One region of the Salinivibrio sp. IB868 genome, then DNA from elsewhere that is predicted to be linked to it. Evidence: riboswitches for the same ligand, from Rfam matches in the RefSeq annotation. Region 1 holds a riboswitch; each other region holds the start of a gene.
What was found. Region 1 has a riboswitch for thiamine pyrophosphate ahead of thiD (bifunctional hydroxymethylpyrimidine kinase/phosphomethylpyrimidine kinase). Riboswitches for the same ligand answer to the same signal wherever they lie in the genome.
Positions count from the first base shown of each region.

Region 2: it holds a riboswitch for thiamine pyrophosphate, as region 1 does, so the genes downstream of both, thiB (thiamine ABC transporter substrate binding subunit) here and thiD (bifunctional hydroxymethylpyrimidine kinase/phosphomethylpyrimidine kinase) in region 1, are expected to answer to the same signal.
Region 3: it holds a riboswitch for thiamine pyrophosphate, as region 1 does, so the genes downstream of both, thiC (phosphomethylpyrimidine synthase ThiC) here and thiD (bifunctional hydroxymethylpyrimidine kinase/phosphomethylpyrimidine kinase) in region 1, are expected to answer to the same signal.

Region 1 covers NZ_MUEW01000015.1:45,881-49,933, reverse strand. The annotation lists gene BZG20_RS14545 (potassium channel family protein) at 1-111, shown strand, start outside; gene thiD (bifunctional hydroxymethylpyrimidine kinase/phosphomethylpyrimidine kinase) at 227-1,081, opposite strand; TPP riboswitch at 1,143-1,243, opposite strand; gene BZG20_RS14535 (EAL domain-containing protein) at 1,298-3,055, opposite strand; gene BZG20_RS14530 (PAS domain S-box protein) at 3,052-4,053, opposite strand, start outside.
Region 2 covers NZ_MUEW01000007.1:58,417-62,469, forward strand. The annotation lists gene leuC (3-isopropylmalate dehydratase large subunit) at 1-313, shown strand, start outside; gene leuD (3-isopropylmalate dehydratase small subunit) at 323-925, shown strand; gene BZG20_RS09060 (DUF547 domain-containing protein) at 1,072-1,863, shown strand; TPP riboswitch at 1,902-2,003, shown strand; gene thiB (thiamine ABC transporter substrate binding subunit) at 2,047-3,042, shown strand; gene thiP (thiamine/thiamine pyrophosphate ABC transporter permease) at 3,048-4,053, shown strand, end outside.
Region 3 covers NZ_MUEW01000003.1:561-4,613, reverse strand. The annotation lists gene BZG20_RS03520 (HesA/MoeB/ThiF family protein) at 1-250, opposite strand, end outside; gene thiE (thiamine phosphate synthase) at 234-902, opposite strand; gene thiC (phosphomethylpyrimidine synthase ThiC) at 899-2,875, opposite strand; TPP riboswitch at 2,969-3,068, opposite strand; gene crcB (fluoride efflux transporter CrcB) at 3,125-3,505, opposite strand; tRNA gene BZG20_RS03500 (tRNA-Trp) at 3,652-3,728, opposite strand; tRNA gene BZG20_RS03495 (tRNA-Asp) at 3,877-3,953, opposite strand; rRNA gene rrf (5S ribosomal RNA) at 4,013-4,053, opposite strand, start outside.

The DNA of each region.
Region 1 (4,053 bases):
GACAAAGGTGAAGGCATTACCCTTAACCCCAGCTTGCAAACCGAAGTCGCCCCCGGCGATCGCCTTTTCTATATTGCCGCTGAACGTTTACCGCATTGGTCGGCGGCGTGATTCGGGCACCATTTATCACACGCGACACTGGCTATTAACCCTTCCGGAGCAGTCCGCCGCCGCCAAGATGGAGGCAACGGACTGGCTTTACGTGCCCTATTCGCGAAAAAACGGTCTATTCGACCACCGAGGTTTCTTGTGCATCAGAATGACACGCTTCGACTGGGTAGGCGTAAAAATGATGCACAGGCCCCGCGCCTCTTCCCACCTTTAACTGCTGACTATGCGCTAAAGCCTCTGTCAAATACTGCTTAGCCGCCCGCCCGGCTTCAATGGGCGTCATTCCCTGCGCGTAATAAGAGGCCATCGCCGCAGACAGTGAACAGCCTGTGCCGTGTGTATTAACGGTTTCAACCCGACGGGCGCTCAGGGTTTGACAGGTATCTTGGCTAATCCACACATCCACGCTTTCAGGGGCGTGATGTAAATGCCCGCCTTTGAGCATCACATAAGGACAGCCTAGCCGACGTAGGGCTGGAACTAACGCATGCATTTGCTCAATGGAGGTGGGGACAGGCTGACCGGTTAATCGCGCCGCCTCAGGCAGGTTGGGGGTGAGCACGGTTGCTCGCGGGATCAGCGCTTCAATCAGCGCTGTCATGGCGTGTTCATCCAACAGAGGATCGCCGCTGGTGGCTACCATCACGGGATCTAAAATCACCGGTAAGTGAGGCGATCGCGCCAGCACGGCGGCCACTTCGCGAATAACCGCTTGGTTGGCGAGCATACCAATTTTCACTGCACGCACCGGCATATCATACAAAACGGCCTCTAACTGGGCACGGACAAAACCAGGATCAACCGCCGAGACGGCCTCAACACCACAGGTGTTTTGTGCGGTTAACGCGGTGATCACCGAGCACGCATAACCGCCAGTGGCTGAAATCGCTTTAATATCGGCTTGAATGCCGGCACCGCCACCACTGTCTGAGCCAGCGATGGTAAGAATAACAGGTGGAGATAGGTTCATAATGGCCCCTTAATCATCAGGGGCGGAAGGAGACAAAGCGCGCCAGAATGCGCCACTTCGTGTGCTGAACGTGTCAGTTCCCTCCGCCAGTGCTAACTGGATCAGGTTCTACGGGTCCTGCTTTCGCAGTCTCAGCAATCACTTGCTCCCCGACTAACACGGTCAGAATATAAACCTTAATGATAAAGCGCAAGTCTGATGTTTCTGATGGCGCGTTTACACATTCTCGTAATGGTTAATGGTCGTATTGCCTTGTTGGGCGGTTTTAAGCAGTTGTTCGAATCCATCTTGGATAAGCGGCCGTGCATATAAAAACCCCTGCACTTGGTCGCAGCCAATTGTCTGTAGCACCTGCTGCTGGCTGACTTCTTCCACCCCTTCGGCAACCACACCATGACCAAAGCCATGGGCTAACTCAATCACGCTACCCACCAAGTGTTTGTCACTGGCGTTGGTGGCCAAATCTTGAATAAAACTGCGGTCGAGTTTAACCCAGTCTACCGGCAGTTGCTTAAGGTAACTCAATGAGCTGTAACCGGTGCCAAAGTCATCCAACGCGATATGCATCCCGGCATCCCGCAGCTGTTGTAGCTCGCGCAATGCCACCGAGATTTGCTGAATCAGTGCCGATTCCGTGACTTCCAATTGAATAATCGCCGGCGGCGTGTTTGTCGCATGGCAGCGAGCCAACACACTCTCGGCAAAACCATGACGGAGTTGCTGGGCAGAGACATTGATTGACAGATGAAAGTGCTCGTCAGTCAGGCCCTGTACGCGCCATTGCGCCACCGCCCCCAGTGCCATCGCCAGTACTTTATCGCCAAGTTGCATCATATCGGCGCTGCGCTCGGCAATGGGAATAAATTCGGCGGGACTTATCGCCCCTAGGGTTGGATGCTGCCAACGCAGTAGTGCTTCTGCGCCCACCAGCAGACCCCCATCAAGCCGCCATTTAGGTTGATAGACCAAGGAGAGATGATTGCTTTGCAAGGCCGAGCCAAGCTCAGTACGTATCAAGTGCTCTCGCTGCGCTTTACTGTCTAGCTCGGGCTGATACTCACCGACAGCCTGATCATCGGTCGGAATAGCCAGGATCGCTTGGCGAAACAACTGCGGCACATCGGCGCTTTCCGAGTCAGCACGGCTGATCCCTATATGGCAATGCAAGAACATCAGTCGCCCTTCGAGGGTATGATGACCACTGATGAGTCGGTGAATCCTCGCTGCTTTTTTCGCCGCCTCTTTACCGTCTCCCTCTATCAGCATCACCAGTCTCGAGCTGTCCCAAACCCCCACTCGATGCGAGCGCGCCACCGCACTGTTCGCCAGCAGCTCAGCAATGTGCTTATACAGGGCTTCGGTCATTAAATGCCCTTGATGCTGCGTCACCGCTTCCATACCATCAAGCGCAATCATCAATACCGTCACCGGCCCTCGCATCAATTGTCGCTCCGCTGCATCCAATAAGGCTCGGCGATTGGGGAGACCTGTCAATGGGTGGGTAAGAGAAAGGGCGCGTAACGTGGCGGTTTGTTTGTTCACCAACATTTGCAAACGCGCAGCTTGGTCACGCTCTTTCAATGTTTTAAGCTGTAACTGCAGTAGGTTGTGAATACGCTGAAGCACTTCGTCATAATCAAACGGCTTGCTGATATAATCTATCGCCCCTCGGCATAGCGCTTGATTACGTAACCCCACATCATTATCCGCAGTGAGCACCATGACGGGTGGACAATGGTCCCCCAATGCTTGGTTCAGATCATCCAGCACCATGAGTCCCGAGCGCCGTGGCATGCGCATATCAAGCAAGATAAGATCGGGCACCGGCGACAAGTGGTCGTGCACAGCACAGGGGTCCGTTAGCCCAATCAGATGCACGTACCCCGCTTGGTCAAGCATCGCGGTGAGTAAGTCAATGTTTTCCGCACGATCGTCAATGATCAAAATGGTCGCTTGTGATGGTGACTTTATCATTCCCTGTCCTCTAATAACGATTGAATAGCCGCGGCGAGCGCAGTTGACGATACGGGCTGCTGTAGTCGTAGGTGTGGTGTGGCGGCGCTGCAATGGACTTGCCCTTCCGCCCCAAGGATGATCAGCGGTTTATGCTCCACCAGGCTCGTCCAGTGTGCGGGCATTCGCGCTAAGTCATTACCATGGATGATAAAAAGTGATGGGGCGAGGGTATGTGTCATCGCTTCAGCCAACGAAAAATCGTGCGCATGGTGCAAGGTCAACAGCGGCCAGTCCTCAAAGCAATCAGAGACCAGCCGTTGCTGGTGACTGCCTTGGTCAATATAAAGCACACGGTGTGGCTGAGTGAGGCGTATATTCGCGTCAGAGGCTTCTGCAACCAGGGGCTCAGAGGAGTGTGGCTTCGCGCGATAAGGGAAGGTCACCGAAAAGGCACTGCCCTTGCCCTGTTGACTCGCAACCCTGATCTCACCTTGCATCTGAGTCACCAATTGATAGGTGACGGCCAGCCCAACCCCCGCGCCTTCTATCAATGAGTCTTCTGCCACTAAACGGTTAAAGGGCTCGAAAAGGCCGTCGAGCTGGTCGTCGGCAATGCCAATGCCTGTATCATTCACCGTCATGGTCAGACTATCGTGATGCGTGTGCGCATCCACCCAAACCCTGCCTTGTGGATGGTTATATTTCACTGCATTGCTGAGTAAGTTAATTAAGATTTGCTTAAACCGCGTTGGATCCACATAAAGCTCTCCCTCTTGCTCCGCAGGCAAACAATTTTGCAAGCTAACGTTCTGTCGCTCTGCCAGCGGAGATAAGGTTTGAATGGCATCATTGACCAATGCGCTAACAGGGTACCAGGTGAGATGAAGCACTGTTTGTCCGGCCTCTATTTTGGCCAGATCGAGCACGTCATTGATCAGTGCCAGCAAATGGCGCCCACTTTGGTGGATATGATCAACGTACTGGCGCTGATGATCGGCCAGCATCTGAGTGGGAGA
Region 2 (4,053 bases), on a different contig from region 1:
TAAAGGGCGGCGTGTGGCAGAGGGTGTGCATGCCATGGTGGTACCTGGCTCTGAGCAGGTGCGCGCCCAAGCAGAGCAAGAAGGGCTGGATGTGATTTTCCGTGACGCTGGCTTTGAGTGGCGCTTGCCCGGCTGCTCGATGTGCTTGGCGATGAATAACGATCGCTTAGGCCCCAAAGAGCGCTGCGCCTCCACCAGCAACCGTAACTTTGAAGGCCGCCAAGGCCGTGAAGGTCGCACCCACTTGGTCAGCCCTGCGATGGCCGCCGCCGCTGCTATCGCCGGTCATTTTGTCGACGTTAACCAATTATAAGGAGGCCTTATGTCAGGCATACACACTCACACCGGCATTGTTGCCCCATTGGATGCGGCGAACGTCGATACCGACGCGATTATCCCTAAACAGTTTTTGCAAAAAGTCACCCGTACTGGCTTTGGTCAGCACCTTTTTCACGATTGGCGCTTTTTAGACGATGCGGGTAACCAGCCTAACCCCGAGTTTGTGCTCAATCAAGCGCGCTACCAAGGGGCGAGCGTGTTACTCACCCGCGAAAACTTTGGCTGTGGCTCATCCCGCGAACATGCTCCCTGGGCGCTGGATGATTACGGCTTTAAAGTGATTATCGCTCCCAGTTTTGCCGATATTTTCTATGGCAACTGCATCAATAACCAAATGGTGCCGGTGACCCTTGAAGAAGGCCAAATCGATGCTTTATTTGCGTATGTGGACGAAAATGAAGGCGCAACGGTAACCCTGGATTTGCCCGCCCAAACCATCCGTGCCGGTGAACACTGCTTTAGCTTCCAGATGGATGATTTTCGCCGTCATTGCTTGTTGGAGGGGTTAGATAGCATTGGCCTCACGCTTCAGCACGACGCTGACATCTCGCGCTTTGAGCAGCGCATCCCGGACTTTTTGTCGTAAGTCCCTGCTTTAGCCCACGCCACCAATAAGCGCGATCTTCTTCGCGCTTATTGGTCCCCCCCACTTTTTTCCATTCACCATGAAACCAACAACGCATTCGCTTGGTCTAGTCTGAAAAGAAGGCTTGCTGAAAATAAGGACGGGCAATGCAAAAACGTTTAATACTTCTATTCTGTTTGGTTTTTCCGCTGTTTAGCCAAGCGGCCCCCAAAGTAGAGTATTGGGCGATGTGGGATGCGCATAACCCTGACAGCCAGGCGACCTTCACACATCACAGCTGGCAAGTATTACTGGATAAGTATTTGCAACCTCAGGGGCAGCACACCTTATTTAACTATGCGGCGGTCACCGAGGCTGACAAGAAGGCTCTCGATCATTACATCCGCATGCTCACCGCGCGCGACCCTCGCACGCTGACCAAAAACGAGCAATACGCGTATTGGGTCAACCTTTACAATGCGGTCACGGTGACGCTGATTTTGGAGGCCTATCCAGTCCGTTCGATCACCAAACTCGGTGGGTTATTTAGCTTTGGGCCTTGGGATGATGAAGTGGTCACGGTGGCAGGTGAGCCGCTTACCTTGAATGATATTGAGCACCGTATTCTGCGCCCGCTATGGCAAGACCCGCGTACCCACTATGCAGTCAATTGTGCCAGTTTAGGCTGCCCAAACCTGCAACCCAAGGCCTTCCAAGCAAACGCGCTTGAGGCGCAGCTCGAGCAAGCCGCCTACACCTTTATTAACAGTGACAAAGGCGTAAGTCAGCAAGGCAATCAGTGGCGGCTTTCTTCTATCTATAAGTGGTTTGAGGCTGACTTTGGTGGCGATAAGCAAGGCGTGATCGCTCACATAAACCAGTATCGCGATATTCCATTGCCACAAGAGGTAACATTGGAATACGACTACAACTGGGACCTTAACCAACTCGGCAACTAAAAGGCTTGGTTAACCCTAAGCCAATCAGTACAATGGCCTCGTACTCATTGGGGAGCCTCACGGCTGAGATTGCGCACCGCGCTAGACCCATCGAACCTGATCCAGCTAACACTGGCGTAGGGATTGAGACTTGATGTTGCCATCAACTTGCCTCAACACCCACGCCCAACTTAGGAGCGTGCTGTGAAAGTTTTTACCTCTGTTCTCACTCTGGTTGCTTTATCGCTATTATCACTGGGTGCCCGTGCCGCGGACCCACTGACCGTGTACACCTATGACTCCTTTATTGCTGAATGGGGAGCAGGGCCTAAAATTAAGGCGAAGTTTGAACAGCAATGCGATTGCCAACTTGAATTCGTCTCTCTTGATGATGGCGCCGCCTTGCTCAATCGCCTGCGCATTGAAGGGGAAACCACCAAAGCCGATATCGTGCTGGGTATGGATACCAATTTAATGAAAGAAGCCGAGCGTAGCGGCATTGTCGCCGAGCACGCGGTCAATACTAAGCGCCTGCAAGTGCCTGGTGGTTGGGATAACAACTACTTTATCCCCTACGATTACGGCTACTTTGCCTTTGTGTATGACACCACGCGTTTACTCGATCCGCCCAAAAGCCTCAAAGCCTTGATTGAGGAGCGTGACGACATCAGTGTGATTTACCAAGATCCGCGCGTATCAACAGTGGGCCAAGGCTTAATGCTTTGGATCCAAAAAGTGTATGGCGACAACAATCAACAAGCATGGCGCGAATTGGCTGACAACACCATCACAGTGACCAAAGGTTGGACCGAAGCGTACAACATGTTCCTTAACAAAGAAGCCGACATGGTGCTTTCTTACACCACCTCGCCAGCCTATCACCTGGTTGCCGATGATGACGACCGCTTTGCCGCCGCCATGTTTGAAGAAGGTCACTACATGCAAATCGAAGTGGCCGCTAAATCAGCCTATACCGATCAACCGGAACGTGCAGACGCGTTTTTACAATTTATGCTCAGTGATGCGGCTCAGTCTGTGATCCCAACCACTCAGTGGATGTACCCGGTTACTGATGTCAACTTACCTGACGCTTTTTATACCTTAGACAAGCCGGAAGAAAGCTTGCTATATCAACCTGATGAAGTGATGGGTAACCGCCAACAATGGGTACGTGATTGGCAAACGGCGTTGGTTGAATAACCTTCATGCTCAACCCCTCTCGAACCTGGCCGGGCAGTATGGCGGCCAGCCTGGTTGTGGCTTTGATTGGCAGCGCGCTATGGGCGCTGTTCTCTCACAGCCACGACCTAGCGCTCACCGCGTTGTGGCAAGATACCTATCTGCGCCATGTCACCTACTTTAGCTTTAAGCAGGCCACTTTATCTGTGGTGCTCAGCGTTGGGCTTGCGATACCCGTCGCCCACGCACTGTCTCGCCGACAGTTTCCAGCCAAGGCATGGCTACTTAAGCTATTCGCCATGACCTTAGTACTACCGGTATTGGTGGGTGTGTTTGGCTTGGTTGCCATCTATGGCCGCAGCGGCTGGATTGCGCAAGCCTTTGCGCATTTTGATGTGGCTATGCCGTTTTCTATTTATGGCTTAAGCGGCATTTTGCTCGCTCATGTGTTTTTTAATCTGCCTTTTTCTGCCCAACTCATGGTGCAAGCTTTAGAGGGGATCCCCGCTGATCAGCGTCGTCTCGCTACCCAGTTAGGACTTAAGGGCTGGCAACGTTTTAAGCACCTAGAATGGCCGTATTTACGCCAAAGCTTGCCCCATATCATCGGGCTAGTGTTTATGTTGTGCTTTACCAGCTTCGCCACCGTGATGGCACTGGGTGGCGGACCGAAAGCTACCACAATAGAGTTGGCCATTTACCAAGCCATTCATTTTGATTTCGATTTACAAACAGGTGCTGTCCTTGCGCTGTGGCAAATGCTGTTGTGTGGCGCCATCGCATTTACCGTGCAAACGTTAACGCGCCCGCTGCCGAGTACGCCCAGTGAAGTACTGCCTCTTCCCGCCTCTTTGGATAGCCGTGCTGCCAAATGCTGGGACAGTCTATGGATTGGTCTCGTTTTGCTACTGGTGTTACCACCACTGGGTGTGGTGATTGCTCGGGGGCTGAATCCCAGCGCATTAGCTGTGCTCAGCGATAGCGCACTGTGGCAGGCAACACTGCACTCACTGGCCATTGCCTTTGGGGCAA
Region 3 (4,053 bases), on a different contig from region 1:
TATCGGTGCCGATTTGCGCCTCCTGATACGCCACCTGACGCGCCAAGTTAGATAGCTCAATGTGGTCCGAGTCAGCAATCGCTAACTGACCCACGCCAGCGCCTGCAAGATAGAGGCCCGCGGTGGTTCCAAGCCCACCGGCACCGACCATCAACACGCGCGCATTGCTAAGTGCCTGCTGCCCGCTCTCTCCGACTTCTGGCAGCATGATTTGCCGGCTATAACGCAGGTATTCACTGTCCGATAACATCGCGCTCTCCTTGCTGTCTGGATGGATTAAGACAGCGATTAAATGCGTCAATGCGCGCCGCTAAATCAGGCGCTTGCGTCACGGCACGGACCACCGCAATGGCGTCCACGCCGGTGCGCCAAACGTCAGGGGCTCGGTTGAGATCAATACCGCCAATCGCCACCGTCGGGAAGCGGCCATCCACAGTCGCCACCTGCTGCGCTAACGCAGAAATGCCTTGTGGCGGCTCGGCGAGCTGTTTGGTGGTAGTGGGAAAAATATGGCCGATGGCGAGATAACTGGGCGAGAGCGCAATCGCTGCAGCAAGTTGTTCGGGACTGCGTGTCGATACGCCAAGGCGCACGCCTTGCCGCGCAAGTCGGTCAAGATCCGCCTCTTGTAAGTCTTGCTGGCCCAGATGAACGCCATAGGCGCCAGCTTCAAGCGCAAGCTGCCAGTGATCGTTGATAAACACCTGCGCATGGTGCGTGCGGCCCAAAGCCACCGCGCGCTGTACCCAGTCTGCCAATTGTGGATGGGCTGGCTGCTTCACACGCAGTTGTACGGTTTTCACCCCCAAGCAAAGTAAGCGTTCAAGTAAATCCACGTCGTCTACCACCGGATATAATGGGCCTATGCCTTCCGACATAGGCGCAAACGGGGTCAGGCTCATGATTCCACCTTATCGCTGTCGCTTATCTCAGCGCCTTGTTGTGACGAATGATGGGATTTTTGCAGGTAGAGTTCACTGCCCTTTTCTCGAAACTCTTGCGATTTTTGCTGCATGCCTGCTAACGGGTCTTCCAGCATGGTGACATCAATCGCTTCGCCCGCAGCGGCATAGCCATTTTCTTTGGCGTAATCGCGGACTTCTTGGCTGATTTTCATAGAGCAGAATTTTGGCCCACACATGGAGCAAAAATGCGCGACCTTGCCCGACTCTTGAGGCAGGGTTTCATCGTGATAAGCACGCGCCGTCACCGGATCTAAAGCAAGGTTAAACTGATCTTCCCAGCGAAATTCAAAGCGCGCTTTGGAAATGGCGTTATCCCGCACCTGCGCGCCCGGATGTCCTTTGGCTAAGTCGGCGGCGTGTGCGCACAACTTGTAGGTGATAAGCCCAGTTTTAACATCCTCTTTATTGGGCAGACCCAGATGCTCTTTAGGCGTGACATAGCAAAGCATCGCACACCCAAACCAACCAATCATCGCCGCACCAATCCCAGAGGTGATGTGGTCGTAACCCGGCGCGATATCGGTAGTCAGCGGGCCTAAGGTATAGAAAGGCGCTTCGTGGCAATGGGTGAGCTGCTCGTCCATGTTCTCTTTGATCATGTGCATGGGCACATGGCCAGGGCCTTCAATCATCACCTGCACATCGTATTCCCATGCCACCTTGGTTAGCTCGCCTAGGGTACGTAGCTCACTGAACTGGGCTTCGTCGTTCGCGTCAGCTACCGAGCCCGGGCGTAATCCATCGCCTAACGACAGCGATACATCATACGCGGCACAAATTTCGCAGATTTCGCGAAAATGGGTATAGAGGAAGCTTTCTTGATGATGCGCCAAGCACCATTTGGCGATAATCGAACCGCCACGCGAGACAATCCCAGTCACGCGATTGGCAGTCATGGGCACATAGTGCAAACGCACCCCGGCGTGAATGGTAAAGTAGTCGACCCCTTGCTCGGCTTGCTCTATCAAGGTATCGCGCATCACTTCCCAAGTCAGGTCTTCGGCAATGCCATTCACTCTCTCAAGCGCCTGATACATAGGCACAGTGCCAATCGGGACTGGGCTATTACGTAAAATCCACTCGCGAGTTTCGTGGATATTGCGTCCGGTCGATAAATCCATCACCGTATCCGCGCCCCAACGGGTCGCCCACACCAACTTTTCGGTTTCTTCCTCAATGGAGGAGCTCACCGCCGAGTTACCAATATTGGCATTCACTTTCACGAGAAAGTTACGCCCAATAATCATCGGCTCCGCTTCTGGGTGGTTAATGTTGGCCGGAATAATCGCACGCCCTTCAGCAACTTCTTGGCGCACAAATTCGGGAGTGATGTTTGAGGGTAAATGAGCGCCAAAGCTTTCTCCTGGGTGCTGGCGATTTAGCTGCTCTTCACGATACTGCTGGCGCCCCATGTTTTCCCGGATAGCGATAAATTCCATCTCTGGGGTGATAATGCCTTGGCGTGCGTAGTGAAGTTGGGTCACACATTGGTTAGGTTTCGCCCGACGGATAGGCGGTAAGGCACTAAAGCGAAGATCATCTAAGGTTTCATCACTGAGGCGGGTCTGCGCATAGTCTGAGCTCACTGCACCAAGAAACTCTGTATCGGCACGCTCATCAATCCAGGCTTTGCGCAGTGGCGCTAAGCCTTGGTAAATATCGATAGCACTCTGTGGGTCAGTATAAGGCCCTGATGTGTCATAAACCCGAATGGATTCATTGGCTTCATACTGCGGATTGTCTTTACTGCCACCCACAAAGGTCGGAAACAAATGGATCTCTCGCATCCCTACGCGAATATCGGGTCGCGATCCCTCGACATAGACTTTTTCCGAGTTGGGGTAGGTTTGCGCAGAGAGAGAATCGATAAAAGATTTGGCCTCAAGACGGGCCTGTTTACGGGTCGACATAGCATTACTCCGGTGTTCATTATGGGAATTAATGCTTGCCGGAAAACGCTGAATTGAGATGTGAGCAAACTGGCAGACGCGTACGGCCTGTGATCTGATGCATCTCTTGTTCCCTTCGCTGGTCCTAACCAGATCAGGTTCAACGGATCCCACTTGATGTGGTCTCAGCCAATTGGCACTCCGACAAGTTCAACGCCAGTATAAGAAATCACCGCCGCAACAACAAGCGACGTAACACGATGTTTTCACTTAACCGGTAATGCGTCCTAGCAGCCAAGCCCCCATCGCGGCCGCTCCCAAGCATAACGCAAGGTTGAGACCCACGTTTAACAAGGCTTTCACCGTCTCACCATGTTGGAACAGCATCAAGGTATCTACTGAAAAGGTCGAGAAGGTAGTAAATGCGCCCAAAAAACCAATCGCAACCAGTTGGCGCCAAGGCACCGGAGCAATCACCTCTTGACTCATCGCCGCTAAAAAGACGCCCATCGCTAATGACCCGAGTACATTTACTATTAAGGTACCGTATGGGAATGCACGACCAAGCACCGCAACGCTCCACTCTGATACGAGAAAACGCGAGGATGCCCCTAATGCGCCACCAAGCCCTACCCACAATATGCTTACCACAGGGTTGCTCCTTTCGATTGGTAAAAAGTCATCATACCGCGACATGTGAACAAGAAACAGGAGGAAGAAAAAGGCTAGAGAGGTGTGGTTGCTACCACAGAGAGTAGATACAAAAAAAGCACCGACAATGTCGATGCTTTGGTATTTGGCAGGGGTAGAGGGATTCGAACCCCCAACACGCGGATTTGGAATCCGCTGCTCTGCCAATTGGAGCTATACCCCTGTAGATAGGTGCCTATTGTAGCGATCCCGCGACAAATTACCACCACCAATTACTCTTCAGACGTTTGATCGCTTATTTATAAAGCAAATCTTTCCCAGAAGCTCAATAACAAAAAAACCCTACTAAATTTAGCAGGGTTTCTAAGTAGTGGCGGAGTGGACGGGACTCGAACCCGCGACCCCCGGCGTGACAGGCCGGTATTCTAACCAACTGAACTACCACTCCGCACCAATGCTGTATGACTAAAGACTTATATCTCTTGGCTTTAATCAATTGTAATCAAAGCCTGGCGATGTCCTACTCTCACATGGGGAGACCCCACACT